3 regions of the Bacillus sp. JJ864 genome follow, and region 3 is predicted to be linked to each of the others. Evidence: riboswitches for the same ligand, from Rfam matches in the RefSeq annotation. Region 3 holds a riboswitch; each other region holds the start of a gene.

Region 1 (10,370 bases), on a different contig from region 3:
GATTTTTCAAAAGGGTTATTACCAGCTGTTGTGATTGAAGAGGGGACAAAAGACATATTGATGTTAGCTTACATGAATGAAGAAGCGTATGAAAAAACAGTAGATACAAAAACGACGTGGTTTTATTCGCGCTCACGAAGAGGTTTGTGGAATAAGGGGGAAACATCAGGACATATTCAGCACGTCAAATCACTATATTTAGATTGCGATCAAGATGCGATTATGGTAGTTGTCCAGCAGATAGGTGTAGCTTGTCATACAGGAGAAAAATCATGTTTTCATAATAAGGTGCTATAAAGGGGGGACAAGAAAATGAATGATGTGTTAAAACAGTTGTATGAAACGATTGAGCAGCGAAAAGATAATCCTGTTTCTGAGTCGTATACAAATTACTTATTTACAAAAGGAGAAGATAAAATATTAAAGAAGTTAGGAGAAGAATGTACGGAAGTTATCATTGCAGCGAAAAATAATACAAAAGACGAGTTGATAAAAGAAGTTACGGATCTTACGTATCATTGCTTAGTATTACTCGTAGAAAAAAATGTCTCATTACAAGAGATAACGGAAGAATTACAAAAACGGCAAGGTCAATTATCAAAAGTGGGCGACCGAAAAGACATTGATGCCTTATAGGAGGGGAGAAAAATGAGAGTAGATTATCACCTTCATTTAGAAGAAGGACCGTATTCAATGCGGTGGTTATCTCGCACAAATGAAGCGCTTGAGTATTTCACACCGATTGAAGAAGAGAAACATTCAATGGAATGGATCTTAAAAGCTGGGGAACGTTTGCAAAAGCGTGTAAAGGAAGGCGCATTTGCACAGGAGTGGATTGATTTATATTTAGAGGAAGCAGTGCGCAAAGGAATACGGGAAGTTGGAATAGTTGACCACTTATATCGTTTTTACGAAGCAAAGGAATACTATGAGCGCTATGTCGATATTAGTGATACAGAACTTGGACATTTGCAAAAAGAATGGCTCGATCAGGTGAGAGTAGAATCAATTGCAAATTTCACAAGAGCAATTGAAGATGCGAAAGAAAGATGGAGAAAACGAGGCGTGACATTACGACTTGGGATAGAAGCAGATTATTTCATCGGCGGAGAAGAAGAACTGGAAAAGTTATTAGCATTAGGAAATTTGGATTATGTGATTGGTTCTGTTCATTTTATAAATGGATGGGGATTTGATAACCCGGATACAGACAATTATTTTAGGCAGCATGATTTACATGCGTTATATCATACATTTTTTCAAACGTTAGAAAAAGCAATACGTTCTAGCTTATTTGATATTGTTGCACATTTAGATAATATAAAAGTGTTTAATTATCGCATAGATGAAAATGAGCAATTACCATATTACGAAACAGTTGCGAAAGCTTTGATTGAAACGAATACAGCTACGGAAGTGAATGCTGGATTATATTATCGATATCCTGTAAGAGAAATGTGTCCGAGTCCTTTGTTTTTACAGCGTTTAGTACATCATGGTGTTCCAATTACCATCTCGTCTGATGCACATTTTCCGAATGATTTAGGAAGTTACGTACAAGAAAATATAGAATCGCTTCGTAATCACGGTGTTACGCATATAGCAACATTTGAAAAAAGAATTCGAAGCATGAAACCGCTTGAATATGTAAAAGAGAATGTTTTGTGATAAAGTGAAACTTCCATCTTGAATTGGTGGGGACTTACTGCCCGCGAATAGCGGGATGAAAACCTCCTTCTTTGTTTACACTAACGTTGAATAAAAAAGGAGGTTTTCTTATGGCGAAACAACAATATAAAGATACTGGGAAGTTAACAAATGAGAATAATGCTCAACAAAAAGATCAATCAGAGCAATCGGTTATACAAGAACAAATTAGTGATACAGTAGCAGAAGGAACAATTGATGTGAAGCTGGGACAAGGAAGAGATAAATAAAGTGAAACAAACTTCTATATAAATACAAATTAGACCTAAAAACCCTCTTTCTTTTTAGGTGGGCGAGAGCATCTGGCCATGCATAGAAGCGGTCAGGGCCTTTTTCTGCCACATGCAAGGTTTATAACAAAAGAAGGAAGCAAGTCGCGGCCATGTTAACTTCTACATAGCAGCGACTTAAATGTCGAAAATTAAAATGGATATCTAGTAGTGAGAGGCTGAATGTATTCAGCCTCTTTTTCACGATTTTGTAAAGAAAAGTGATAAGAATAATGATAATGTAATCAAATTCCTTGTCTTTTTTCGACGGAATTTTTTACAATAATATTGAATGAGCATATTTTTATGTAAAAAAGAAAGGATGCTTAAACATGGCGAAAATTTTAATAGCAGGAAAAATTCCAGAAATCGGACTACAGTTGTTACGAGATCATGAAGTGGAAATGTATGATAAAGAAGAATTGATTGGCACAGAAGAGCTAGTAGCACGTGTAACAGATAAGGATGCGTTATTAAGCTTACTTTCAACAAAAGTTCCGAAAGAAGTCATCGATGCAGCACCGCATTTGAAAATTATTGCAAACTACGGAGCTGGATATGACAATATTGATTATAAGTATGCAGTGGAAAAGGATATAGCGGTTACGAATACACCGAAAGTTTCCACAGAGGCAACAGCAGAGCTAACATTTGCAATTCTGTTAGCGGCAGCGCGCCGTATTCCAGAAGGAGATACACTATGTCGTACAGTTGGTTTTAATGGCTGGGCGCCGCTCTTTTTCTTAGGACGTGAAGTATACGGGAAAACGATTGGTATTATTGGTCTAGGAGAAATCGGAAAGGCGGTAGCTAAGCGAGCAAAAGCCTTTGGGATGAAGATTGTGTATACAGGACCAAGTCGTAAATATGAGGCGGAGCAAGAATTAGGGGCAACATATGTAACGCTAGAAGAACTATTACAAACAGCTGATTTTATTACGATTAACTGTGCATATAATCCGAAGTTACATCACATGATTGATGAAGAACAGTTTAGACTAATGAAAAAAACGGCTTACATTATTAATGCGGCACGTGGTCCCATTATGAATGAAGAAGCGCTTGCAATTGCATTAGAAAGAAAGGAAATTGAAGGGGCAGCGCTTGATGTCTTTGAATTTGAACCGAAAATTACAGAGAGATTAAAAGAATTAACAAATGTTGTGTTAACACCGCATATTGGAAACGCAACGATTGAGACGCGCGATGCAATGGCAGAAATGGCAGTGCGTAATATTTTAGCAGTATTAGAAGGAAATGAACCATTAACGCCAGTGTATAAAAAAGAACTTGTGACGAAATAAAAACAGAAACCTTCCTAATTATAAGGAAGGTTTCTGTTTTATTCTTTGTTTGCTCGCTTTTTTTGTGACGGGCGTTGTCTAAGAAATTGAGATAGCATATACAAAATATAGAGCGGAATAGCAATGAATAAAAACACTGAAATATTACCGAAGCTCGTTTTGTACATCGTATAAATGATTCCGACTAAAAAGAGTGTCACGATAATACTATATTTTGGAATCGGTACATCTTTCATACTTGGAATACGAATGCGACTAACCATAAGAAAAGCAAATGTCACGAATACTGTAATGAGTACGATTTTTGGAATCACATGTGAAAATAAAGTAAGGAAGGCAACAAGGCCACCTGCAGCTGTAATTGGTACACCGGTAAAGTATTTCATTGATGTTGATGATGGTGTGACATTGAAGCGAGCTAATCTGTATGCTCCAAATAGAGGGAAAAGTCCTGCTATGTATAATCCGATAATACCGTAATTAGAGAAGGATGTGTAATACATCAATACTGCGGGTGCAGCACCAAATGTAACTACGTCTGCTAATGAATCAAGTTCTTTTCCGAGCTGTGAATCGACGCGAAGTAGGCGTGCAATCCTTCCATCGAGGCTATCTAGCATCATTCCGATTAAAACTAAAATTGCCGCTGATTTGTAGTATCCTAATGAAGCGTAGCCGATGGATAGAAATCCACTATATAAATTTCCGAGCGTAAATAAGTTTGGAATGGCTGCTCTGTACAAAATCTGATCCCTTGCTTTCTATTATAGATTCTTGATTAGTTTATGAAAGTTTATCTTTTTTATCATAACATAAATTTCCTATGCTCGTCGAAAAAAATCTTCATTTTGAGAAAGATTTTAGCGTGTTTTTTATTTGTTGTAAGCCCAGAAGAAATAACTGTAATTGCTGCTTCATTTGTTTTATTCAAAGCCATCATATTATATATTATTTTTTCGGCGTATAAGTGGCTGCTATGTGTAATACGACATGACCGCTACTTGCTTTCTCCTTTTGTTTTAAATTTTGCATGTGGCCAGGAACAGGCTCTGACCGTTTCTATACGTGGCCAGATGTTCTCGTCCCCCGAACCAGAAAGGGAGGGTGTCTTTTTTACTTGTATATATAAAAAATGAACCTCGAATCGTCATTGTTCGAGGTTCATTTTCTTATTCAAATTTGGTTGTCATCGTACCAGTCTTATATTGATTATGCGAATCAAATCGTAATAAATCACCGTAAATGAGTTTATCAGAGTAACTTAGTTCTGTTTTTGCTTTTTCAATATACGGTTGACAAATAGAAATATCAGTTGGCTCACCAGTTTTTTTGTTGTAGCATACATTTTTTGTATACAGATAATCATTTGTTACGAAGCTTCCGTCACGCATAACCATAAGTGGCTGATCATTTGTTTCAAATAAATCTGTGCCAAATTCAATAGAATTGTTTGTTTTTATACCGAGTAAATGTAGAAGTGTTGGCTTCACATCAATTTGCCCAGAAACTTTTGAAATGACTTGTCCTTTTTGACCGGGAATGTGAATGATGAGCGGTACTCTTTGTAGCTGCATCGTATCAAAAGGAGTAAGTGTTTCCTTTCCTAAAAATTGGGCCATAGCTGCATTATGGTTTTCAGAAATACCATAATGATCTCCGTAAATAATGATAATAGAATTATCGTATAATCCTTCTTTTTTTAGTTGTTCAACAAAATGTTTTAATGCTTCATCTGTATAACGTACAGTTGGAAAATAACGATTTACAACGCCGCTTTCTGAAGTGTATTCATTAATGAATTGATCTTCCGGTTGCAGCAAAAATGGAAAATGATTTGTTAATGTAATGAATTTCGTATAGAACGGCTGTGGTAAAGATTTTAATTTTGGGATAGATTGTTCGAAAAATTCTTTATCTTTTAATCCCCAACCAACAGACATTTGTTCCGCATTTGTATAGTCTTGCAAATTGAAATAGCGATCATATCCGAGTGTAGGATACATCAAATCACGATTCCAAAATGTTTTATCGTTTGAATGAAATACAGCAGAGTAATATCCATGTTTTTTTAGTTGTTCTGGTGTGGCTGTATATTCATTATTAGCATGTGTAAAGAAAACAGAGCCGCGATCAAGCGGATATAAAGAGTTTTCAATAATAAATTCGGCGTCTGATGTTTTCCCTTGTCCAGTTTGATGATAAAAGTTATTGAAATAATAGCTTTCTTTAATGAAGTCATTTAAAAATGGTGTAATTTCTTTTCCATTTATTTTTTGATTGATGACAAAACTTTGCGTAGATTCCATGGAGATTAAAATAACATTTTTTCCTTTTGCCACGCCGAACAATTCTTTATTTGCTTGTCTATCTTTTGTTTTCACATAGTTATCAATTTCAGAAAAGGTATCACCACTTGCGAAGGCACGCTGAGCAGACGATTTCGATTGCAGCGCAATATCATAAATATGATATGTATATAAGCCAAGATTTTTCACAACTGTTTGGCGATCAAATGAATGTGAAAAGAGTTGTGGTTTATAAATAACTGAAATAATCATTTGCAAGGCTAATGCTGCTGTTACACCACTAAAAAAGGTTTGTTTTTCTTTTCTCGATAAAGGAGTTGTGTCACAAAAACTAGGGAATTTCCGAGATAATATGGCTAAAATAATGGTATCTGCAAATAAAAGAAGTGTTTTATATGTAAATAGTTCTTTTATACTCGTTCCTAAATCAGCCATGTTATTCGTTTGAAATAATACTGGGAATGTTACAAAGTCATTGTAAAATCCATAAAACATGGCGTTGCCAAATAAAATAAATGATAACACCATACTAATACTAATAATGATACGATTTCGATATTTTGTTGCTAATAAAGCGAAACCGAAAAATAATAATAATGAAGCTAATGGATTAAAGAACAACATGATTTGTTCGAAAGCGTTATTGATCTTCATATCAAAAGCTAATTTGTATACAATATATGTTTTGATCCATAATAGGACGACTGCTATGAGAGCGAATCGTATTTTTGGAAACAAGCGTTGCATCATATTGGGCTCCTCCTACTACCTACAAGTAACCGTTCGTTTCTGTATATAACCGGTTACATATTTCTATGTTTTTTTGCTATGTGTACTATTATATAAAAACATAGTGAATTTGTGGATGCTTTTCTCATAATTGGGTAGAAAAAGGGAAGATGGATAAAATAATGTCATCGATGGAAAAGTGGAGGAGTACTATGAAGAAAATATGTTGTTTTATAGTAAGCTGCTTCATTTTACTTGGAAATCCAGCTCCTTTTTTGGCTGAACATGAACCGTTATTATTAGAAGATGCACTTTATTCGGTGCTGTTTCCGAGAATAAATGAAGCGATTCAAAAGTATTATGGAAAACAAAAGCCATATGAATGTCCGAAAATCGTTAGCATGAAAAAAATGTACAGCGGTACATATTTGTTCCGTGCTTCTATTGAAATAATTAAATATGAACCAGGGATAGGAGGGGAAAAACTCCCGCCGTTTGAAAAAGTAATAATTACCTTTGAAAATGATGATGGTGAATGGACTGTGAAGAATATAGGTGTAAAGCGCTTACCAGATAATACAAAAATAAATTGTCGTAAACCAATTTAAAAAAGTATTTGACAAATAAATTACTCATTTGCTATTGTTAATAGCAATAAAAAGGTGCTTGAAAATTAAATAGACTTACCTCATCTACACTCAAGGGTAGAGGCCGCGATAATCAAAAGTAAGCTATAGGAAATAAAGTGGTATTCATGATTATAGTCTGAAAGGGATTTTCGCCGAAATATATGAATACCCACTTATTCATATATTGGGACTGCATTAAATAAATGTAGTACTGTCATAAGTTTTTGACTTATGGAGAGCTATTAGGAGATGTTTGATGCGGTTTCTTATTTGAGAAAATAACACAAGTTTATTTTTTCATCCTATATTTTTCTAATAAGAAACGCGTGTGAACATTGTTCCGCGCGTTTTTTGTTTACCTAATTAGGGATAATATGAACAACTAAGGGATGTAATAGATGGTTTTGAGAAAAAAGGGAGGAATTCACATGTATTTACACGGCACAAGCCGCATTAACGAGCAAGGACATTTAGAAATTGGGGGATGCGATGCTACTGAACTTACAGCGACATATGGTACACCTCTTTATGTATATGATGAAGCAGCAATTCGTGAGAAATGTCGTGCATTTCATCGTGCTTTTAGAGAGAGTGGGTTCTCTTATCAAGTAGCATATGCAAGCAAAGCGTTCTTGTGCATGGAAATGTGCCGATTAGCTGCGGAAGAAAATATGTCGCTGGATGTTGTGTCTAGCGGAGAGTTATATACGGCATTGCAAGCAGGATTTTCAGCTGAACGTATCCATTTTCATGGCAATAATAAAACAGAAGAAGAGCTGAGAATGGCGCTAGAAGCTAATATTGGGTGTTTCGTTGTAGATAATTTTTTAGAACTAGAAATATTACATGATTTGGCGAAAGAATACGGAAAAGTTGCCAGTGTTCTGCTTCGTGTGACTCCAGGAGTAGAAGCGCATACGCATGAATATATTACAACGGGTCAAGATGATTCTAAGTTTGGTTTTGGTATTTCAACAGGGCATGCATTACAAGCAATGAAAAGTGCATTAGAAAAATCAAATTACAATGTGCTAGGAATTCATTCTCATATAGGATCACAAATTTTTGAAACTGCAGGATTTGTTCGTGCAATTGAAGTGCTTCACAAATTTCTAGAATTAGTGAGAAAAGAAATGGATTATGTAGCACCCGTATTAAATGTCGGCGGTGGTTTTGGAATTCGTTATACGGAAGGGGATACACCGCTTGCTCTTGGCGAATATGTGCAAGCTGTGACAGATGCGGTACGCGAGCAATTTACAGCATGTGAATATCCACTTCCAGAAATTTGGGTAGAGCCAGGTCGTAGTATTGTTGGTGATGCAGGAACAACTTTGTATACAGTGGGAGCGATTAAAGATATTCCAGGCATTCGGAAATATGTATCAGTTGATGGTGGCATGACAGATAACCTTCGACCGGCACTTTACGGAGCGCGTTACGAAGCATTACTAGCAAACCGAGCGAATGAATCTGCTGAAGAGGTTGTTTCCATTGCAGGGAAGTGTTGCGAAAGCGGGGATATGCTCATTTGGGATATAGCGCTCCCGAAAGTTGTTTCGTGTGATCTCTTAGCTATCTCTTGTACAGGGGCATATGGCTATTCGATGGCAAACAATTACAATCGCATTCGTCGACCAGCAGTTGTGTTTGTGAAAAATGGAAAATCTCATGTTGTTGTTGAGAGGGAATCGTTTGAAAATATTATCGGAAACGATCGCATACGTGTAAAGGAATTTGTATAAAGTGAAACTTCTATCAGTGGGGATCTTACTGCCTGTTAATGCGGGATAAATACGTTCTCGTTTAGTTGAAGAAGGAGTCTTTTAGGTGAACAACTCCTTCTTCTTTTAAAATAATAAATTTTATCGGAAAACTAGGATTGAAAAAATTCAGAATCGTGTTAAAATACAGTTATAATTAAATTCTTATCAAGAGCGGCGGAGGGAACTGGCCCAAAGAAGCCCGGCAACCTACTTTATAAAAGTAAGGTGCTACTTCCAGCAAAATGGAATCCATTTTGGAAGATAAGGTAGATACGTTACCGGAACAGTCTTTTCGAAATGGGAAAGATTTTTTTTATGAAAAAAGGGGGGACTGTTCGTGGGGGTACAAGGACAATTTGAAGAAGTAGCAAGTAAGATTCAAGCAATGCTTGCTGATATGAAATATGGTTCAATTACAATTGTTGTGCAAGATGGGAAAGTGATTCAGCTTGAAAAAAGTGAAAAGGTGCGCTTGAAATAAGCATGCTGACTAGAAAAACTAGAGGCGGCTTTAATCTATTTTAATTAGATTAAAGCCGCCTTTTTGTATAGGTTTTATGAAGGGGGAGAACGATGTTAACGTATGAAACATGGAAAGATCATTTTGTATCATTTCCAGAGGATGATGAAACGAGAGGTGCTTTAGCAGCGGTGCGCTGGGCCTATGAACAATATGGGCAGGATATTGTGTATGCATGCAGCTTTGGGATAGAAGGAATGGTTTTACTGCACTTGATTAACCAAGTAAATCCATCTGCAAAGGTTGTGTTTTTAGATACAAATGTTCATTTTCAAGAAACGTATGACTTAATCCAAAAAGTACGAGAACGATACTCTAAGTTGCAGATTATTGAAAAGCAACCGGAGCTTACACTTGAAGAGCAGGCAAAGGAGTATGGTGATAAATTGTGGGAACATAATCCAAACCTTTGTTGTCAATTAAGAAAAATTAAGCCGTTAGAAGAAGTATTAACAGGCAGGAAAGCTTGGATATCTGGTTTGAGAGGAGAGCAGTCTGAAACGCGAAAAAATATACAGTTTGTTAATCAAGACCATCGTTTTCAATCTGTAAAAATTTGTCCGCTTATTCATTGGACTTGGAAAGACGTATGGCGTTACGTATACAAGCATAATTTGCCATACAATCCGCTTCATGATATTGGATATCCGAGTATCGGATGTAAAACATGCACTATGCAGGTGCAAGAAGGCGGCGATTTGCGAGATGGACGGTGGGCTGGAAAGACAAAAACGGAATGTGGTCTTCATTATCAATAAAGGCTGATAAAAAAGGAGAAGAAGAGAATGAGTGATAGAAAAACATTAGTGAATCGAATTGATACAACATATGAAACAGCACATATTGTAAAGGAAATTGAGTTGGATGGAGTGGCATTAAGTGATTTAGAGCTTATTGCTATCGGTGGATATAGTCCGCTTACTGGTTTTTTAGGGGAAAGCGATTATACGTCCGTAGTCGAGGAAATGAGATTAACAGATGGAGAGGTATGGAGCATTCCAATTACATTGTCTATAACAGAAGAAAAAGCGAAAGAATTGCAAGTAGGAGAAGAAGTTAGGCTCGTAAAAGAAGGAGTGACTTATGGTGTGATTCAAGTTGAAGAGATTTACACGCCTAACAAAGAAAAAGAGGCATTCC
Region 2 (10,370 bases), on a different contig from region 3:
TACTTTGACAGGACAACCGATTTGGTGTGCTAAACGATCTTGATGATCTTCAATAATGCGCACCACACCGCTTCCTACAGTTCCGAGACCTAATAGGCCAACTTGAATTTCGTTCATAGTACTGTCCACCCCTCTAAAAATTGTATTTAGGTGCCATTATATAAGGTACAACTACAAAAAACAATATTTTTAGAACATTCCGAATAATAAAGGCCGTTCTTTGCAAAGAAAACGCTACCACGTGTTATACGCAACTTCCTTTACAACATATAAGGAGTTTCCTGATACACATAGTAATTCAACCAATTCGAGAATAGTAAATTTCCGTGACTACGCCACTTTACTACTGAATTTTCCAAAGGATTGTCATGTTTAAAATAGTTTTTCGGAATAGCAATATCCAATCCTCTTTGCTGATCGCGCTCATATTCTTGCTTTAACGTCTCACAGCTGTATTCACTATGACCAAGAACGAAAATATGCTTTCCATCTTTACTCATAACGAGATGAACACCGGCTTCTTCAGATGTCGCTAGCACATCGAGCTCCTGTACGCTTTGAATATCAGATCCCCGTACTTCTGTATGACGAGAATGCGGTGCAAAAAAGCTTTCATCAAAACCGCGTAATAATTTCACATGCTCCTGCTGCACTTCATGCTCAAACACACCAAACATCTTTTGCTCTAGCGGATATTTCGGAACGCCGTAATGATAATACAATCCTGCTTGCGCCCCCCAGCAAATATGAAGCGTTGATGTAACATGTGTATTCGAATACTCCATAATTCGCTTCAGTTCTTCCCAATAATCTACCTCTTCGAAAGGAAGTGTTTCAACCGGAGCACCAGTAATGATGAGCCCGTCAAATTTTTCTCCTTCAATATCACGAAATGTTTTATAAAAGCTTGTTAAATGCTCCTGCGTTACATTTTTTGCTGTATGAGATTCCATATGAAGTAAATGGACATCGAGTTGAAGCGGTGTATTTCCAATTAAACGAAGCAACTGCGTTTCTGTTTCTTGTTTTGTTGGCATTAAATTTAAAATAGCAATCTTCAAAGCACGAATATCTTGTGTTTCTGCTCGTTCTTTCGTCATCACAAAAATATTTTCATTTTGCAATACTTTACGAGCTGGTAAATCTTTAGCAACGATGATCGGCATACTGTTTTCCTCCAGAAAGTGCTGCCCCTAAATCAGCAATAATATCCGCCTCATCTTCAATACCAACCGATAACCGAATTAAATCAGGCGTTACACCTGCCAAACGCTGTTGTTCTTCTGTAAGCTGACGATGTGTTGTGCTTGCAGGATGAATGACACAAGTTCTTGCATCTGCAACATGCGTCACCAATGCGGCAAGCTTCACATTTTCAATAAACTGTTTAGCAGATTCAAGACCTCCTTTTACGCCAAATGTTAAAACACCACTCGCACCTTTCGGTAAATATTTTTGTGCCAATGCATAATTTTCATTATTTTGAAGTCCAGGATAATTGACCCACTCAACGCGTTCATGCTCGGATAACCACTGTGCAACAGCTAATGCATTTTGGCTATGACGCTCCATACGAAGATGCAGCGTTTCTAAGCCAATATTGCTTACGTACGCATTGAATGGACTCATACAGTTTCCATAGTCCCTTAATAACTGTACACGTGCTTTCACAATGTATGCCGCTTGCCCGAACTTTTCCACATAACTTACACCATGATAGCTTGGATCTGGTTCAACAAATTCAGGAAATTTACTCCAATCGAAATTCCCTCCATCAATTACAATGCCGCCTAGTGAACTTGCATGACCATCGATATATTTCGTTGTAGAATGAACAACAATGTTTGCACCATGTTCAAATGCATGACATAAATACGGCGTCGCTAATGTATTATCCACAATAAACGGTACTCCAAGCTCTTTTGCCGCATCAGAAAACTCTTTAAAATTCAGTACATTCATCGCTGGATTCCCAAGCGATTCCGCATACACAAGCTTTGTTTTCTCATTTGCGAGGGCAACAATTTCATCAGCAGATAAGTTTGGATGAAAGAACGTGACCTCAATCCCAAGCTTCTTAAGACTAACTGCAAATAAATTAAATGTACCGCCGTATACGGTTGATGAGCAGAGCAAGTGATCACCACTGCCACAAATATTTAATATCGCTAGCATAATTGCAGCTTGCCCTGATGCCGTTGCAACCGCACCAACGCCGCCTTCTAACTCTGTGAGCTTTTGCTCAAAAGCCGCCAGCGTCGGGTTTCCAATACGCGTATAAATATATCCTTCTGCCTCCAAATTAAAGAGGGCTGCTAAATCATCAGAAGTATCGTATTTATACGTCGTGCTTTGATAAAGTGGCAAAACACGCGGCTCACCATTTTTCGGCGTATAGCCACCTTGCACACAAATCGTTCCTTTCCCCCATGAATCTCCCATTTCTCAATCTCCTTTCTTTTATAAAAAATAAAAAACTGCTTCTTTCCTAAATAAGAAAGAAGCAGTTTAGACAAACGCTCGCCATGTAGCCTTTCTTATCTTTCAGGAAATACCTGCAGGATTTAGCACAATTCCGATTTACGGCTGTTGCCAAGGTTTCATAGGGCCCGTTCCCTCCACCTATTCTTGATAAGACATATGCAATTACCGATGATTCTATAGAAATTATTTCCTCATGTCAATATATTTTCTGAATGTTCTTAAAATATTTTATTATTCCCCATCATTTCCACTACCGGTCTTTACTGAATAAAGAATATTCTGTAAAATTTAAAGTGTGAATGACAACTCATTCATAAACCAATAGGAGGCGATACATACATGAAGGTCGGGGAAATGTTAACTTTTGAAAAATCATTTACAAGGGAAGATGTAGAGCTATTTAGTAAAATTTCCGGTGATGCCGGTGAACATCATGTTGTTCCAGATGAACATGGACGCGTAATGGTACAAGGATTACTCGTTGCAACATTACCTACGAAAATTGGCGGCGATTTAAATTTTATCGCAAGAGATGTAGAACTTACTTTCTTACGCCCAGTCTTTACCGGAGATACAGTTCGATGTGAAGTCACACTGATTCATCATGAAAAACAAGATGATCGAATCGTCGCTGTTTCAAAGGCAGAATGCTTTAATCAAAATGGGAAAAAAGTGTTGGAAGGATCTTTTCTAGGGATTATTCGGCAATAATAAATGAAACCTCCATCAGTGGGGGGATGCCTCATCCCTCACTGATAGAAAACCTGCTCCGCTTATCTTTTTTACTTCTCTCTAAACCGTGAAATGAGGTTTTATCACCTACCACTTTCCAGATACACAAATAGCATATACACACGAATTTATTATATGAATAGAATGAAATAAGGATTTGAATTTGAAAAAATACAGGAAATGTTCTATTTTAAAATAAAAAATACATTTAAAAAACATTACTTACTATGTAAAATGAAAGAGTTATATATAAATCCAAGTTGACTTTTTAACATCTAAGTCACTGCTATGCAGAACAAAACATGGCCGCTACTTGCTGTCTATCTTTGTTTTAAACTTTGCACGTGGCAGGAAAAGGAACTGACCGCCTCTATGCATCGCCAGTTACTCTCGTTTCCTCCCCTAAAAAATTGGTTTTTATGTCATTTTTTCAATTTGTATTTATATATTTCATTCATTATGGTAACCATGAAAATGATATTTTTCACAACGCTACTTATACAAATGTTTCCACATCACTTATTATAAAGTGATATTTTTTCTTTATGGGGATTAAAAACTTAACTTAATAGCTATATTGCTGCGCTCCTACACATTTTTTATATGAATTTCAAATAAAATTCATATAAACCATTTAATATTAAACACTATAGGTAATTCTCCATCTTTTATATAAATTACTCTTCAGTAAGTTTTTTATAAAAAATGTAAAAAAGAGCAGTCATAACATATATAAGCATAATTATTCTCGTATCAGAATCTCTAAATTTGTCATGACACCATATAACATAAAGGAGGCATAAAAAATGACGATTAGAAGAGGCATGCATTCTTTACTTATCATGTATGGTATGTTTCTAGGTGCTATAGTTGGTGCTACAGTCTGGTTATTTTTAGTTACCACAAATGCTGGAATTCAGTTTATTTGGGGATATTTACCGAAAGAATTTTCATTACCACCGTATTACACAATTTTTGTAACAACAATTGGTGGTATTCTTGTTGGACTATCGCAAAAGTACTTTGGTACATGCCCGCGTTTAATGCCAGAGGTAATGGGTGAATATAAGAAAACAGGTAGAATTGAGTATAGTTTTGTACATAAATCTACATTAACGGCTATTATTGTTTTAATATTTGGTGCAAGTTTAGGGCCGGAAGCAGCACTTGTTGGAATTATCGGTGGACTTTGCACATGGGTTGGAGATCGTTTCCATTTTGCTTTAAAAGGCATGAAGGGATTAACTGAAATTGGAATTGGTGCTACTTTAAGTGTTATTTTTAATGCACCATTATTCGGTTATTTAGCTCCAAGTGAAAATGAGAATAAACCAATTGACGAGATTTCCAGGGCAAAAAAAACCATTGTATATCTTGCTACTACTTTTGCTGGTTTTTCTGTTTATTTATTGCTTAGTAAGTTTGATAATCGAGGATCTTTTATTGTTGATTTTGGGAAAGGGTCTTTCTCACTCCATGAATGTCTTGCCTTCTTACCTCTAATTTGTATAGGAGCTGGTGTAGGCTATTTTTATTTCAAGGTAGAACATATACTGGAAAAAATCGTTCATCCTTTTCAAGAATATAAAGTAACGTTAGGAGTTATAGGCGGCATTCTTTTAGGAATTGCAGGAACTTTACTGCCCTATACAATGTTTTCAGGAGAACATCAATTAAAAGACTTAGTCCATGAGTGGACAGAATTATCATTTTGGATGCTGATTCTTTCAGGAGTTTTAAAGTTATGTGTAACGGCAGTTTGTTTAAGTACAGGTTGGCGTGGCGGACATATTTTCCCAATTGTATTTGCTGGCGCAAGTATTGGATATGCTGTGGCTACTGTCATCCCATTAGATCCAGTTGCTTGTGTAGCCATTGTCACTACAGCCATTTCAAGCTATGCGGTACGAAAACCGCTCGCAATTACATTATTATTACTTATGTTCTTCCCAATTAATTTATTGTTACCAATGATTGGGGCTGCAATGATAGGTAATCTATTTCCACTTCCTAATCATGATGAGAATAAACAAGAGGGATTAGTATAAAGATAAAGATGATAAAATCAAGAAAACCTTCCATTAGTGGGAGGTTTTCTTGTTCAGCATTAACATAAACACACTTATCACAAATACAAAAACTGGCTTTTTGCCAACGAAACCTTAAATATAACTAACTCTATTCCTTTTTATTTTCAACTTCTACACTTTTCTCTAAATCAGCAAGCCAATAAAGATCACTATAATTTTCTTTTTGACCAATATCTTGTAACTTATTATTACTATATAAAAGTGACTCGTGACCCAGCATATACTAAAACTATGTATTTTTCTCCATCACGTGTAAGCGATCGTATAAAAACAGGTAGTAAAGAAGTTAAATTTAATAGTACAGCTGTTGTTGGTAATGGTCCTATAGACTTACAAGGCAGAGATTCATCAGTTATCACTGCAGATTTAACACAAGATACTTCAATACCTAAAGGTGCCATTGTTAAGCGTATTACAACAAAAGGTAATCAATCACCAAGTTAAGGTAATGTTACTCATAAAATAATGTCTAATCAAAATCAAGTATGGCATACAGTAGTAGGTAATTTTAAAATTTTATTACAAGATAATCTAGAAGTTGCACAAGTATGGAACCTTAAATATCATGTATTGTCGCCAGTAGGATCTACAATGAAAAATGTTACAGCTAATATCGATTATGAATATGACGAAACAAAAAGCTTTAAATAATTAACAAAAAAAACCTTTACTAAAAAATAAGTAAAGGTTTTTTTTGTTTAGACATACTTTTAAGTCTGTCCTCACTTTTTATTCCACGGTTCCATTGACTACGAGCCTCTATCCCTTCAAACTCAAGGGATTTTCGCGGCATAAACTTCAGAATTCATTAAATATATCAATGCTGCACACTTATTTTCTTCTACTTATGTTATGCAATTATGCATATTTCATAATAATATTTAAAAGTATATTCACTATATCAATCTATTAACATATAATTCTTTAGTCGAATTAATATTAACCAATAATGGAGAAATAAGGTGAATTATGAAAAAAATCTTAATGACAGTATTGCTATTTTCATTAATTTTAATTGGATTTAGCATACCCAAAAATGCATCTGCTGCTACAGAAGAAAATGATGCAGGTGTAGGAAAGATAGCTGAAAAAACATCACAGGAAGCATCGGTTAAAACAGGTACGTATGTAGCGGATAATTATGACTTTAAAGTAGATAAATTAAACGCTACAGACTTTAACGTTATGATGAAGAACAAAAAAACTGGAGAAGATATTCTGCTTGAATCGTATAAAAATATGACAGGTTATTACGCTGCAACGGGGTTACAAAACATGAAGTTTTATCCCTTAGAGTGGTTAAGTAATGAAGATTATGCATATGTGTTCACTTATGCATATGCCCATTATTCTCATGCTCCAACTATATATATTGTTAACTTAAAAACAAATCAAGTTACTCCTTTTTACTTAACTGGATCAAAATGGGATGGAACTGACTTTGAAAACCCTATGAGATTAATACAGTCCAATGAGGAGCTACGGGGAGATGAATTTACCTCTAATTACCTAGAGGATTTTGTGGCAGGAAGAAATATACAAAGGTTTGATGATGAAATTCTCTTCCGAGTAAATGATAAGCTACGCTATTCAACCTCAGCAAGTTATGCAAAACTGGACTTTAAACGTTTAACAGCTACTCAATATAATAGTCATCTCGTTGATAAACATGGCTTTGTAGATCGATTGTCAAGTAATTTAAGTCATTATAAGGATGCTGATGGAAACTACATATTGGTAGAACAGAGTAAATTCGATAATAAGATGGAATTATCAGCCAAAAAGGTTCGGACAACTGGCAAATGGGTTAAACTTACAACTGCAGAAATAGAAGCAATAAAAAATACTCCAGAGTGGCAGAATTGTATAAACTCTTTCAATTCCTATGCACCACCTACAGGGGATTGGAATTTCGACCCTAGCAGCTTAGAAGAACCTAAAAAACCAGAAGAACCCAAAAAACCAGAAGAACCCAAAAAACCAGAAGAACCCAAAGAACCAGAAGAACCTAAAAAACCAGAAGAACCCAAAAAACCAGAAGAACCAGAAGAACCAAAAGAACCAAAAGAACCAAAAGAACCAAAAGAAAATGACGCACGTGTAGGAAAAGTTGAAATCACAGGTATTTTAGCGAACAACAAAGCTGAATATATTAACTATGGTGAAGGTTATAAATATCGAGTATATAGTGCTGGAAGAGTTGGCCTTACTACTTTTAAAGGAATAGCTTACGATTCGGAAGGAAACAAAGCTCCTGCTGGAACAACATTCTATATCTTTTTTGATGCAATTAAACCATTTGCAATGGAAATTAAATGTGTTGTAGGAGAAAACGGTCAATTTGAGGGAACTGCTTCCTTACCACCAGCTCCTGGTTGGAAACATGCTAAAGTTGGGAAACCATTCATCCATTCTTATGATATTGTGGAGCTCTATTATTACAACGAACCAGGAAGAAAAAATTATATTCCTGCCAATCCTCTAGTAACTGTTTATCATTTCGCATATTCACTTTAATAAAATACTGATTAGTAAAAAAGGCAAAGCATCATAAATATTCTTTGCCTTTTTTATATTACTAGCTGCAATCATATGTTTCATTTCTTGAAATTCACGCATAACAGTTATAACTACTTTATTTTGATCACTAACCTGTTGTTTTTCTAATTCTCTAGAATAAGTTACTAAATTTTGTTGAGTTTCTAATAAATTAGTTAGTTTTACTATTTGCTCACTTTGATTCTGTATTTGTTTTTGTTGTAAATCAACTGTACTTTTTAACTCTTTCAATATGGTTTCTAACTCATTAGAATCAGTCATAATTGTATACAACATAATTTAAAACATGGTTGAAGTGGCTGAAAAACTCTTAGCGTGGGGGCCAAGATACTGGCGATACCTCTAATTATGTTATTGACGCCACTCTCCACCAAATCGCTTTCCTTTTCTATCCTGCTTGCAAAACATGATAAGTATTATTAGATGTATTCAACGTTTCTGCAATTTCTTTCAATATAACTAATTCACTTGTACGATTTCCTTGAAACATAAGGTGTCCCCCACATACAATATTTTCATTTCTGATTGTACCAAATTCAGCCACTTCTAAAACATACGAGTAACTTTTTCGCTTTGTACTTCCTCATAACATTGATATAATAATTAAAAATGTATTTTTCATTCTATCACCCGAGGGGGCTTTTACAATGTCATTAAATAAAGCACTTACAATTGCTGGATCTGATACAAGCGGCGGCGCTGGTATGCAAGCAGACTTAAAAACATTCCAAGAGCTTGGTGTATACGGTATGACAGCTCTGACAACAATCGTAACGATGGACCCGCATAACGGTTGGGCACATAACGTGTTCCCAATTCCAGCGTCTACATTAAAACCACAATTAGAAACAGCCATTGAAGGCGTTGGTGTTGATGCATTAAAAACAGGTATGCTGGGCTCTGTTGAAATTATCGAGCTTGTTGCTGAAACAATTGAGAAGCATAATCTCAAAAACGTAGTAATAGACCCAGTTATGGTATGCAAAGGCGCAGATGAAGCGCTTCATCCAGAAACAAATGACTGCCTGCGTGACAAACTCGTTCCAAAAGCTCTAATTGTAACACCAAACTTATTTGAAGCGTATCAACTGAGCGGTGTTAAAATTAACTCGCTTGAAGATATGAAGCAAGCTGCTGAAAAAATCCATGCTTTAGGAGCAAAGTATGTACTGATTAAAGGCGGCAGCAAACTAGGAACTGAAAAAGCAATTGATTTATTATACGATGGGGAAACCTTTGATATTTTAGAATCTGAAAAAATTGAAACAACATATACACATGGCGCAGGTTGTACATACGCTGCTGCAATTACTGCAGAACTAGCAAAAGGAAAATCTGTAAAAGAAGCAGTTCAAGTAGCAAAAGAATTTATTACAGCTGCCATTCTTCATTCATTCAAATTAAATGAATATGTAGGACCAACACATCACGGTGCATATCGTAAATTTGGTGCTAGAAAAGAACTTGTATAAAAAATAAAGTCGTCATTAGTGACGACTTTATTTTTTATGAGACACGATTTCTACCATTTCGTTTAGAAGAATACAATGCATCATCTGCAAGTTGAATAAACTCTTGTGGTGAATCTTTATAAATGGAAGTACCTACTGAAATCGTGATATGTATACAACTATTATTTTGCAATCGAAACACATGCTTCTCTACATCTGTCCGAATTTTTTCCCCTATATCTACAGCGAACTGTAATGTTGAATTTGGTAACAATAAAGCAAATTCTTCCCCACCTTTTCGGAACACTAAATGTGGAAATGGAGAACTATTCTTCAAAATTGTTCCTACTTGCTGTAAAACTTCATCACCGGCAGGATGTCCATGCTTATCATTCACATGCTTGAAATGATCAATATCTACTAACAATAAACAGAGCGATCTGTCATCGCTTTTCTTATCTTCAATATGTCTATTCAATTCTGTATCAAACTTACGAACATTCCCGAGCCCTGTTAATGCATCTATCGTTGCTTGCTGTTTCATTACATGAAACAACTCGTTTGATTGCAAAACATAATATGCGCTTAAGAAAGTAATATATCCTATCGTGATGCCAATAAGTAAGTATAGGTTTAATACAAAAACATCTTGGAAAACAAAATAAATCGCAATCGATGAAATTGTTAAGCAATAAACATGTAACCATACCCATTTTTTCAACCTCGGAATGCGCAATGTTGAAATAAGAGCACATCCTATACCCGTTAGTACAAGAACATATACAGATGGAACCATTGAATAATCTGTAAACAACAAACGTGCAATTAAGAGAATGCTAGCGGATAGTAAACTTGCAATAGGCCCACCAATAATAGCAGCTAATATAACCGCAAGATATCGTAAATCTAACATTACATCCTCAATTTGAACACCAAACTTTATAAGCAGGGAACCTAAAGCACCCGTTGCAATACCAACAAAACATTTCACTTCAAATGATAATGGCTCTTTCAATGAAATATTTTTAAAAAGTTGACCTCCAACAAAAATAAA
Region 3 (10,370 bases):
AATGATCTCCTTTTCTTTATGTACTATAACGTATAGAACAAAAGAATTAATATAAAAGTTTCAAGTAATACATAAGGTTAAGAATTTTTATTGTACCTTAAAGAGAATACATGATGATTTATTAAAAAACAATATAAATTAATATAACATTCAGTATTTTAAAAACTATATATTAATATTTTATAATATTCTATTGAGATAATTTTTTTTCGGTAGTAAAATGTTTTTAAGACTCTGTAAAAAAATAAAAATTTTGCAGGATAAAAGAAATTTTTAGCGAAATAAGTTAAAGTTTGAAATGAAAAAATATTTTTTATATGATAAGGGTAAAGGTTAGTGAAAAGTAGGTGAATGTATGTCAGTAACATTTTATTCATACCCAAAATGTGGAACATGTCAAAAGGCAAAAAAATGGTTAGAAACAAATGATGTAGCGTATGAAATGGTTCATATTGTCGAAAATCCGCCTTCTAAGGAGGAACTTCGTAGTATATATGAAAAAAGTGAATTACCATTAAAAAAATTCTTTAACACAAGTGGAATGCGTTACCGCGAGCTTGGATTAAAGGACAAGCTAAAAGATGCAAGTGAAGAGGAAATGTTAGACATGCTCGCTTCTGATGGCATGTTAATCAAACGACCAATTGTAACAGGCGGTAATGATGTAACGGTTGGCTTTAATGAAGAGCAATTTGAAAGCGTGTGGAAAAAGTACCAATAAGGTGCTTTTACATAATTAATACATTCATTGGAGGTACAGACATGAGCATTCCAAAACAATTACGTTACTCTGAAGAGCACGAATGGGTACAAGTTGAAGGCAACCAAGTTATCATCGGTATTACAGATTTCGCACAACACGAATTAGGAGATATCGTATTCGTGGAACTTCCTGAAGTTGGTGCAACAATTGAAGCTGACGAGCCATTCGGAAGCGTAGAGTCTGTTAAAACAGTTTCTGAACTATACGCACCTGTAGCAGGTAAAGTTGTAGCAGTAAACGAAGACTTAAATGACAAGCCAGAGCTTGTTAACGAATCTCCATACGAAGGTGCATGGATGGTTAAAGTTGAGCTTGAAGATGCAGGCCAAGTGGAGAAATTATTAACTGCAGAGCAATACGAAGAAATGATTAATCAAGACTAATCTGAAAAGGACAGCTGTGAGCTGTCCTTTTTTAGTTGTGCTGTTTTTAAAGGTATTTGTATTATATGAAATGCCAATTGAAAAACTAACAAAAAACCTGTCTTTTTAGGTGGGCGAGATCATCTGGCCATGCATAGAAGCGGTCATGGTCTTTTCCTGCCACATGCAAGGGTTAAACCAAAGGGGAAAAGTGAGTACAGGTCATCTTTGTTCTACATAGCAGCGACTTAGATGTCGAAAAATCAAAATGGATGTATATAGAACATAGAATTTTTTCTACTTAGAGATGATAGGAATGGAGATTTTCTTAGATATGTTTCTGAACGAGCCCCTTCCGCTTTTCTACATTGTCCAGCTTCACCTCCTAGCCCCTCATGTCTAAGAACCTTCCCCACGAGAAGGTAAAGAGCACCTTCTGTGTGAAAGAACCTTAGCCACCGGGACTGAACAGTCGGCTCCGCTTTTCTTATTGTCCAGCTCCAGTGGCTAGAATGGTCGGTGGCTTCGCTTCTTCCTGCGAGGTAAAAAACACCTCTACGTCAGAAGCTCCATCCCCCTCACATTCTGACCAAGCCGCTTCCGCTTTTCTTCACAAAAATAAACAGGAAACAACATTAAAATATCGAATATACTATATACTAAAGGCAAGGTTGTATCATAGTATATGGTGATCGGGTGATGCCAAGTGGTCTATGTGGAAAAAGTAATTATTGTTGAAGGTAAGTCAGATAAGAGAAAGATCGAAACGATTATTAGAGAACCGGTGGAAATTGTTTGTACAAATGGTACAATTGGTTTGTCGAAAATGGATGAACTCATTGACCAGCTGTATGATAAAGAAGTGTATGTTCTTGTGGATGCAGATGATGCAGGGGAGAAATTACGCAAACAGTTTCGCCGAGAATTTCCACATGCTGAACATATTTACATTGATCGTTCGTATCGAGAGGTTGCGACTGCACCGTCATTTCATTTAGCGAACGTTTTATGGGGAGCTGACATTGACGTCTATACAGAATTTTTACGGTAAGGAAGGGTACAATGATCGATTGGACAGGATATGAAGCAGAAGTTGCAGTTAGAGATCAAGAAAAAACGGTGTTATACGTATATACGCTAATGTGCGGTACGTGTCAGCTTGCAAAAAAAATGCTAACGGTTGTTGAGGCAGCGTTGCCTCACTTAGAAATTGGAATGCTAAATGTAAATTATGCACCGCATTTTGCGCGGGAGTATCAAATTGAAAGTGTTCCGTGTTTACTTATATTTGAGAAGAACCAAATTGTAAAGAAAATATATGCATTTCAATCTGTGGAATATTTATATATGGAATTACAATAGGCGGCAAAAAATTTGCCGCCTCGACATATTTCTTGGGAAATAGTAAGAAATAAATGGTTTTTCGTACAGCTTTTGTCGAGAGAATGATACAGGAGAGCGCGTGATAAAAATGGAATGGTAATATGTAAAACGTGATATGGGGAGTGTGATAAGGATGAAATTGTATTCACTGCTTCAATCATTTGTAACATATGCCAATACGCAATATCACTTAGAACCACTATTACCACAATTCGAAAAGGTTGTTTGTTTTATTTTCCAAGATGAATGTTATTCATTGAATATTTCAAGAGAGAAAATTGAACTTATAAATGGTGCGGTGGGAACAGAAGAGCTTGTTTGTTTTCAAGAAACAGATTTGCGGTTGTTGATTACAGGACAAGTTCGCTTGCAGTCATTATTGCGCCGAAATGCGATTACATATAGAGGGACATATCGAACGATGTTATTATTAGAATCTGTATTTCATATTTGCAAACCGTTAAGGGTAGGTGCTTAACTTTCAGAAAGTTTATTTTTTGCTAAAAATTTCTGTTGACATCTATTTCATGCGTTGATACAATTCAAAACATAAAATAACGAAAACTTCATAACGATAAAATCAGACGAAATTTATATCTGATTTTCTCTTATCAAGAGAGGTGGAGGGACTGTGCCCTATGAAGCCCGGCAACCGTCAACTTATGTTGAAATGGTGCCAATTCCTGCAAAGCGAATGCTTTGAGAGATGAGAGGAAAGGATAATAGTAATTTATGTATATAAACCTTTCTGCTCATTTTAAAGCAGAAAGGTTTTTTTGTTGTTTCGGTGTAGGAGGACGCTTGAACAACAAAACGTTTTTATAGTAATAGCGGCAAGCCGCTTACGCTTTTTATAATCCAGCTTCAGCGGCTAGAATGGTCGGTGGCTTCGCTTCTTCCTACGAGGAAAAAAAACGCCTCTACGTCAGAAGCTCCATCCCCCTTCCATTCTGGGCAAGCCGCATACGCTTTTTAATTAAAAAGGGGTGACATCTATGATCATTTTAGAAAATGTAAAGAAAATATATCGCTCTAAACACGGTGATGTTACCGCTGTGGATGATGCGAATTTACAAATAGAAAAAGGCGAGATTTTCGGGGTTATCGGCTATAGCGGTGCCGGAAAGAGTTCGTTAATTCGTTTGTTTAATCAATTGGAGAAGCCAACGTCTGGAAAGATTACGATTGGAGAGCGTGTGATTTCGGCAATTACAGGTAAAGAACTTCGAGAAGCACGTCAAGAAATTGGAATGATTTTTCAGCACTTCAACTTACTTTGGTCACGAACTGTTCGTGAAAATATTGCTTTCCCGCTTGAAATTGCTGGGGTGACAAAAGAGAAACGAAGTCAGCGTGTAGATGAATTAATTCGTCTTGTTGGTTTAGATGGACGAGGAGATGCGTATCCATCTCAGCTAAGTGGTGGACAAAAGCAGCGCGTCGGTATTGCGAGAGCGTTAGCAAATAATCCGAAAGTATTATTGTGTGATGAAGCAACGTCAGCATTAGATCCAGAAACGACAGATCAAATTTTAGATTTGCTTCTCGATATTAATAAGCGTCTTGGGTTAACGATTGTACTCATTACGCATGAAATGCATGTTATTCAAAAAATTTGTAACCGCGTTGCTGTTATGGAAAAAGGAAAGATTGTTGAAAGCGGCAGCGTGTTGGATGTATTTCGTAATCCGCAGCAAGATATTACAAAGCGCTTTGTTAAGCAAATAACAGATTCTGAAGATGCAGATGAAACAATTGAGCATTTAGCAGAGAAATACCCAGAAGGGAAGGTCGTGAAACTGCAATTTATTGGTGAAGCAGTAGAAAGACCAGTTTTACAGGATTTAATGAAGCAAGATGGAGTGGAAGTGAGCATTCTGCAAGGGAATATTGCACAAACGACAAACGGGGCGTATGGAAGCTTAATTGTTCACTTAAATGGCGATGAAGATGTGGTTGCAAAAGCAGTTGCAACGATTCAACAAGAGCAAGTCGAGCTGGAGGTGATTGCACATGGATAATCTGCTTCAAAATGTCGATTGGGATACAATGCTAGAAGCTACTAGAGAAACGTTATATATGACGACAGTTGCCACACTGGCAACATTTGTATTGGGTCTTATTCTTGGATTATTACTGTTTCTTACAGGAAAAGATAATTTATGGGAGAACAAACCGGTCAATGTTGTAATTGGTACGTTTGTAAATATTTTTCGTTCTATCCCGTTCATCATTTTAATTATTTTACTCATTCCATTTACAAAGTTTCTTCTAAATACCATTCTTGGAGCAAGTGCTGCACTGCCAGCATTAATTGTTGGAGCAGCGCCGTTTTATGCGAGAATGGTTGAAATTGCGCTTCGTGAAATTGATAAAGGTGTCATTGAAGCATCGAAAGCGATGGGGGCAAAGACAAGTACAATCATTTTAAAAGTATTAATACCAGAAGCTTTGCCGGCGCTTGTTTCAGGCATCACTGTAACGGCAATTGCACTTGTCGGTTATACGGCAATGGCTGGAGTGGTTGGTGCAGGCGGCCTTGGTACACTTGCTTATTTAGAGGGGTTCCAGCGTAACAATAGCGATGTAACTTTTATGGCAACAATTCTTGTGCTTGTTATCGTATTTATTATTCAAGTGCTTGGTGACTTCTTTACGAAGCGGCTTGATAAAAGATAAAGAAGAGTTTTCGTCTCAGACGAAGACTTTCTATAAAATTACTATTTTGAATATTGTGAAAAGGAAGGGTGTCATAACATGAAAAAGGTATTATTTTCAGCACTTATTGCTGTATTTGTATTTGCATTAGCTGCTTGTGGTAGCAGCGAAAAAGATAAGAAAACAATTGTAGTGGGTGCTTCTAACGTACCGCATGCAGTTATTTTAGAAAAAGCGAAACCACTATTAGAGAAAAAGGGGATTACATTAAAAATAAAAAAATTCCAAGACTATGTACTACCAAATGAAACGTTAGCTAGTAAAGATTTGGATGCGAACTACTTCCAACACATTCCGTATTTAGAGAAAGAGATCCAAGAAAAAGGATATAAATTTGTAAATGCAGGAAAAATTCATTTAGAGCCTATGGGAATTTACTCTAAGAAATATAAAAGTTTAAAAGACCTTCCAAACGGCGGAACAGTAATTATGAGTAATAACGTATCAGAGCGCGGACGTATGTTAGCACTTCTGCAAAAAGGCGGCGTTATTAAACTGAAAGACGGCGTAGATGTTGTAAAAGCAACAGAAAAAGATATTGTAGAAAATCCGAAAAACTTGAAATTTAAAACGGATGTTGAACCAGGTCTTACACCAAAGTTATATGAGAACAATGAAGGCGATGCAATATTTATTAACTCAAACTACGCAATTGATGCAAAGTTAAACCCAACAAAAGATGCAATTGCAATTGAAGGATCAGATTCTCCTTACGCAAATATTATCGCTGTTCGTAAAGGTGACGAAAACAGAAAAGAAATTAAAGAACTTGTAGAAGTATTACATTCAAAAGAAATTCAAGATTTTATTACGAAAGAATATAAAGGAGCTGTGCTTCCTGTAAGTGAATAAGGTGAAAAAAGGGCTGGAAATTCTTAGCCCTTTTTTCTTTATATAATTAGGAAGAAAGGTGTATCATAATGTAATGTGCAGAAAATTCCTGTTCGTATTTGCAGAAAAATTGTTACATTTTTTCAACGTTTGCGATATCATTTTATTTGATATAAAATTAGAATGAGAATAAAATGAGAATGTGAACGTTTTAGGAATTTTTAAAATGTATATAGAGAATTATTGGAGGTATTGAGATGGCTGGTTCTACATTAACGATTAAAGATTTACATGTATCAATTGATGGCAAAGAAATTTTAAAAGGTGTAAACCTTGAAGTAAAAGGTGGAGAAATCCATGCAATCATGGGACCTAACGGAACAGGTAAATCAACTTTATCTTCTGCAATTATGGGTCACCCAAAATATGAAGTAACACAAGGTAGCATCATCATCGACGGTGAAGATGTATTAGAAATGGAAGTAGATGAGCGTGCACAAGCTGGTCTATTCTTAGCAATGCAATATCCAAGTGAAATTAGCGGAGTAACAAATGCTGACTTCTTACGTTCTGCAATTAATGCGCGCCGCGAAGAAGGCGATGAAATTTCTCTTATGAAATTTATCCGTACATTAGATAAAAACATGGAATTCCTAGAAATGGATCCAGCAATGGCACAACGTTATTTAAATGAAGGTTTCTCTGGCGGTGAGAAAAAACGTAACGAAATTCTTCAATTAATGATGATTCAGCCAAAAATCGCAATCTTAGACGAAATCGACTCTGGTCTTGATATCGATGCATTAAAAGTTGTATCTAAAGGTATTAACGAAATGCGCGGTGAAGATTTCGGTTGCTTAATGATTACGCACTACCAACGTTTATTAAACTACATTACTCCAGATCATGTACACGTTATGATGAATGGTCGTATTGTGAAATCTGGCGGTCCTGAGCTTGCACACCGTTTAGAAGCTGAAGGTTATGACTGGATTAAAAAAGAACTAGGTATTGAAGACGAAACAGAAGAGCAAGAAGCGTAAGAGAGGAGCAATAAACATGACAATTGGTACATTACCTTTCGATCAAGATTCTATCCGTCAATTTGCAAGCGAAGCGAATGAAGCTGCTTGGTTGACTGAGTTCCGCTTACAAGCTCTTGCAAAGGCAACTGAACTTCCAATGCCAACGCCAGATAAAACGAAAATTGATAAATGGGATTTTATCGGCAAAGGTAAAACTGTAAAGCAAGAGCCTGTGAGTTCTTTAGAAGAACTTCCAGAAGCAGTGAAAAATTTAATCGATGAAAATAATAACGTACTTGTACAGCGCAGCGGTACAACTGCATTCGTTTCTTTATCAGAAGAAGCAAAAACAAAAGGCGTTATTTTTATAGATATTATAACAGCTGCAACTGAGCATGCTGAGCTTTTACAAAAGTATTTAATGAAAGATGGCGTGAAAGTTGATGAGCATCGTTTAACAGCACTTCATGCTGCGCTAATCAACGGCGGTGCGTTCGTATACGTTCCGAAAAACGTTGTTCTTGAAACACCACTTCAAGCTGTATTCTTAGTAGACGGCGAAGAAGCAAACGTTTATAACCATGTATTATTCGTTGCAGATGCAAACAGTTCTGCAACATATGTAGAAAACTACGTGGCAAATGAAACTGTTACAGGTATTGCAAATATCGTGGCAGAAGTAATCGTAGAACAAGGTGCACAAGTGAAGTTTGGTGCGGTTGATTTGTTAGCAAAAGACGTAACATCTTACGTAAACCGCCGCGGCGTAGTTGGACGAGACGGACGTCTTGAGTGGGCATTAGGTCTTATGAATGATGGAAACACAATTTCTGAGAACGTAACGAACTTAATGGGCGATGGTTCATTTGCTGATACAAAAACAGTAACAATCGGCCGTGGCAACCAAACGCAAAACTTTACAACAAAAGTTGTTCACTTCGGTAAACACTCTGAAGGTTTCATCTTAAAACACGGTGTACAAAAAGATAGTGCAACATCTATCTTTAACGGAATTGGTAAAATTGAACACGGTGCATCAAAATCAAATGCACAGCAATCTTCTCGCGTTCTTATGTTAAATGAAAAAGCACGCGGCGATGCAAACCCAATTCTTTTAATTGATGAAGATGATGTAATGGCAGGTCACGCAGCTTCTGTAGGACGTGTAGATCCTACACAACTATACTACCTAATGAGCCGTGGTATTCCGAAGAAAGAAGCAGAACGTTTAGTCATCCATGGATTCTTAGCACCTGTAGTAAATGAGCTTCCAATCGAAGGGGTTAAAGCGCAGCTTGTTGAGGTAATTGAAAGGAAAGTTCGCTAATGGATATTCATGAAATACGCAAACAGTTTCCAATTCTTGATCAAAAGGTAAACGGCAAACAACTTGTTTATTTCGATAGTGCGGCAACTTCTCAAAAGCCAATTCAAGTCATTGAAACGTTAGAACGTTACTATAAAGAATATAACTCGAACGTGCATCGCGGTGTTCATACGCTCGGTACGAAAGCAACTGATGCGTATGAAGGCGCACGCGAGAAAGTTCGTAAGTTTATTAATGCGAAATCGATGGAAGAAATTATTTTTACGCGCGGTACAACAACGGCGTTAAATACAGTTGCGGCAGCCTATGGCATGGAAAATGTAAAAGAAGGCGATGAAATTGTTATCTCTTACATGGAGCACCATAGTAATATTATTCCTTGGCAACAAGTTGCTAAGAAAACAGGCGCAACGTTAAAATATCTTCCGCTTCAATCAGACGGGACAATCTCATTAGAAGATGCTCGTGAAACGATTACGTCAAATACAAAAATTGTTTCAATCATGTACGTATCTAACGTACTTGGGACGATTAACCCTGTAAAAGAAATTGCAGAAATCGCGCATCAAAACGGCGCAATTATGGTCGTTGATGGTGCACAAAGTACACCGCATATGAAAGTGGACGTACAAGATTTAAACTGTGATTTCTACACTTTATCCGCTCATAAAATGTGCGGGCCTACAGGTATTGGCGTATTATATGGTAAGAAGGAATTGCTTAACAATATGGAGCCAATTGAATTTGGCGGTGAAATGATCGATTTCGTAGATTTACAAGAATCTACGTGGAAAGAGCTTCCGTGGAAATTCGAAGCAGGTACACCGATTATTGCGAATGCAATCGGACTTGGAGCTGCGATTGATTTCTTAGAAGAAATCGGTCTTGATAATATTGAAAAGCATGAACATGAATTAGCGCAGTATGCTTTAGAAAGACTATCAGAAGTAGACGGTGTTACAATTTATGGTCCAAAAAAACGTGCAGGTCTTATTACATTTAATATTGATGAAGTACATCCGCATGATGTGGCAACAGTATTAGATGTAGAAGGGATTGCGGTTCGTGCAGGTCATCACTGTGCACAGCCGTTAATGAAGTGGCTAAAAGCTTCTTCTACAGCACGTGCAAGTTTCTATTTATATAACACAAAAGAAGAAATTGATACATTTGTCGAAGCGCTGATGAAAACAAAGGAGTATTTCACAAATGTCATTTAATAATTTAGATACGTTATATCGCCAAGTTATTATGGATCATTACAAAAATCCACGTAACCATGGCGTATTAGAAGATAGTGTTACGGTGAATTTGAACAATCCAACTTGCGGCGATCGTATTCAACTTACGATGAAAGTAGAAGACGGAATTGTACAAGAAGCGAAGTTTGAAGGAGAAGGTTGTTCCATCTCCATGTCTTCCGCTTCTATGATGACGCAAGCTGTAAAAGGAAAGAAAATTGAAGAAGCGCTTCAGCTTTCGAAAATTTTCTCTGATATGATGCTAGGAAAAGAGTATGATGACAGCATTGATTTAGGAGATATTGAAGCATTACAAGGCGTATGCAAATTTCCAGCGCGTATTAAGTGTGCAACATTAGCTTGGAAAGCGTTAGAAAAAGGCTTGAACGAAGAGAAGTAATGAAAATCACTTCCTAAAAACGAGGTTATCCAAGGAGGGACATACGAACATGGCGAAGCAGCTGCCAGATATCGGCGATTATAAATATGGTTTCAAAGATAAAGACGTTTCGATTTTCCGTGCTGAGCGCGGTTTAACAAAAGAAATCGTAGAAGAGATTTCACGTATGAAAGAAGAACCACAGTGGATGTTAGACTTCCGTTTAAAATCCCTGGATCACTTCTATGAAATGCCAATGCCACAATGGGGCGGAGACTTAAATGATTTAAACTTTGATGAAATTACGTACTACGTAAAACCATCTGAGAAATCTGAGAAGT

The links. A riboswitch is a leader RNA that binds a small molecule or an ion and turns the genes downstream of it on or off. The one in region 3 is predicted to bind S-adenosylmethionine.
Region 1: linked by a shared signal. The riboswitch ahead of V7024_RS19125 (YezD family protein) and the one ahead of V7024_RS03215 (methionine ABC transporter ATP-binding protein) in region 3 are both predicted to bind S-adenosylmethionine.
Region 2: linked by a shared signal. The riboswitch ahead of V7024_RS12595 (bifunctional O-acetylhomoserine aminocarboxypropyltransferase/cysteine synthase) and the one ahead of V7024_RS03215 (methionine ABC transporter ATP-binding protein) in region 3 are both predicted to bind S-adenosylmethionine.

What each region holds. Positions count from the first base shown of each region.
Region 1 covers NZ_JBALLY010000135.1:22,642-33,011, reverse strand. The annotation lists gene hisI (phosphoribosyl-AMP cyclohydrolase) at 1-297, shown strand, start outside; gene V7024_RS19165 (phosphoribosyl-ATP diphosphatase) at 313-636, shown strand; gene V7024_RS19160 (histidinol phosphate phosphatase domain-containing protein) at 649-1,668, shown strand; gene V7024_RS19155 (DUF4025 domain-containing protein) at 1,779-1,937, shown strand; gene V7024_RS19150 (NAD(P)-dependent oxidoreductase) at 2,309-3,280, shown strand; gene pssA (CDP-diacylglycerol--serine O-phosphatidyltransferase) at 3,319-4,023, opposite strand; gene V7024_RS19140 (LTA synthase family protein) at 4,450-6,336, opposite strand; gene V7024_RS19135 (DUF3888 domain-containing protein) at 6,528-6,923, shown strand; lysine riboswitch at 7,013-7,194, shown strand; gene lysA (diaminopimelate decarboxylase) at 7,373-8,689, shown strand; SAM riboswitch class I at 8,870-8,978, shown strand; gene V7024_RS19125 (YezD family protein) at 9,048-9,191, shown strand; gene V7024_RS19120 (phosphoadenylyl-sulfate reductase) at 9,284-9,988, shown strand; gene sat (sulfate adenylyltransferase) at 10,016-10,370, shown strand, end outside.
Region 2 covers NZ_JBALLY010000073.1:26,178-36,547, reverse strand. The annotation lists gene V7024_RS12605 (homoserine dehydrogenase) at 1-117, opposite strand, end outside; gene metA (homoserine O-acetyltransferase MetA) at 261-1,166, opposite strand; gene V7024_RS12595 (bifunctional O-acetylhomoserine aminocarboxypropyltransferase/cysteine synthase) at 1,147-2,442, opposite strand; SAM riboswitch class I at 2,535-2,638, opposite strand; gene V7024_RS12590 (enoyl-CoA hydratase) at 2,824-3,195, shown strand; gene V7024_RS12585 (chloride channel protein) at 4,023-5,264, shown strand; gene V7024_RS12580 (hypothetical protein) at 5,538-5,750, shown strand; gene V7024_RS12575 (hypothetical protein) at 6,276-7,823, shown strand; gene V7024_RS12570 (hypothetical protein) at 7,815-8,126, opposite strand; partial or broken gene V7024_RS24440 (GAF domain-containing protein) at 8,260-8,355, opposite strand; gene pdxK (pyridoxine/pyridoxal/pyridoxamine kinase) at 8,513-9,337, shown strand; gene V7024_RS12560 (GGDEF domain-containing protein) at 9,372-10,370, opposite strand, start outside.
Region 3 covers NZ_JBALLY010000014.1:58,699-69,068, reverse strand. The annotation lists gene V7024_RS03240 (arsenate reductase family protein) at 356-721, shown strand; gene gcvH (glycine cleavage system protein GcvH) at 763-1,146, shown strand; gene V7024_RS03230 (toprim domain-containing protein) at 1,832-2,176, shown strand; gene V7024_RS03225 (thioredoxin family protein) at 2,188-2,487, shown strand; gene V7024_RS03220 (hypothetical protein) at 2,642-2,986, shown strand; SAM riboswitch class I at 3,114-3,221, shown strand; gene V7024_RS03215 (methionine ABC transporter ATP-binding protein) at 3,504-4,529, shown strand; gene V7024_RS03210 (methionine ABC transporter permease) at 4,522-5,187, shown strand; gene metQ (methionine ABC transporter substrate-binding lipoprotein MetQ) at 5,266-6,078, shown strand; gene sufC (Fe-S cluster assembly ATPase SufC) at 6,315-7,100, shown strand; gene sufD (Fe-S cluster assembly protein SufD) at 7,117-8,409, shown strand; gene sufS (cysteine desulfurase SufS) at 8,409-9,629, shown strand; gene sufU (Fe-S cluster assembly sulfur transfer protein SufU) at 9,619-10,050, shown strand; gene sufB (Fe-S cluster assembly protein SufB) at 10,100-10,370, shown strand, end outside.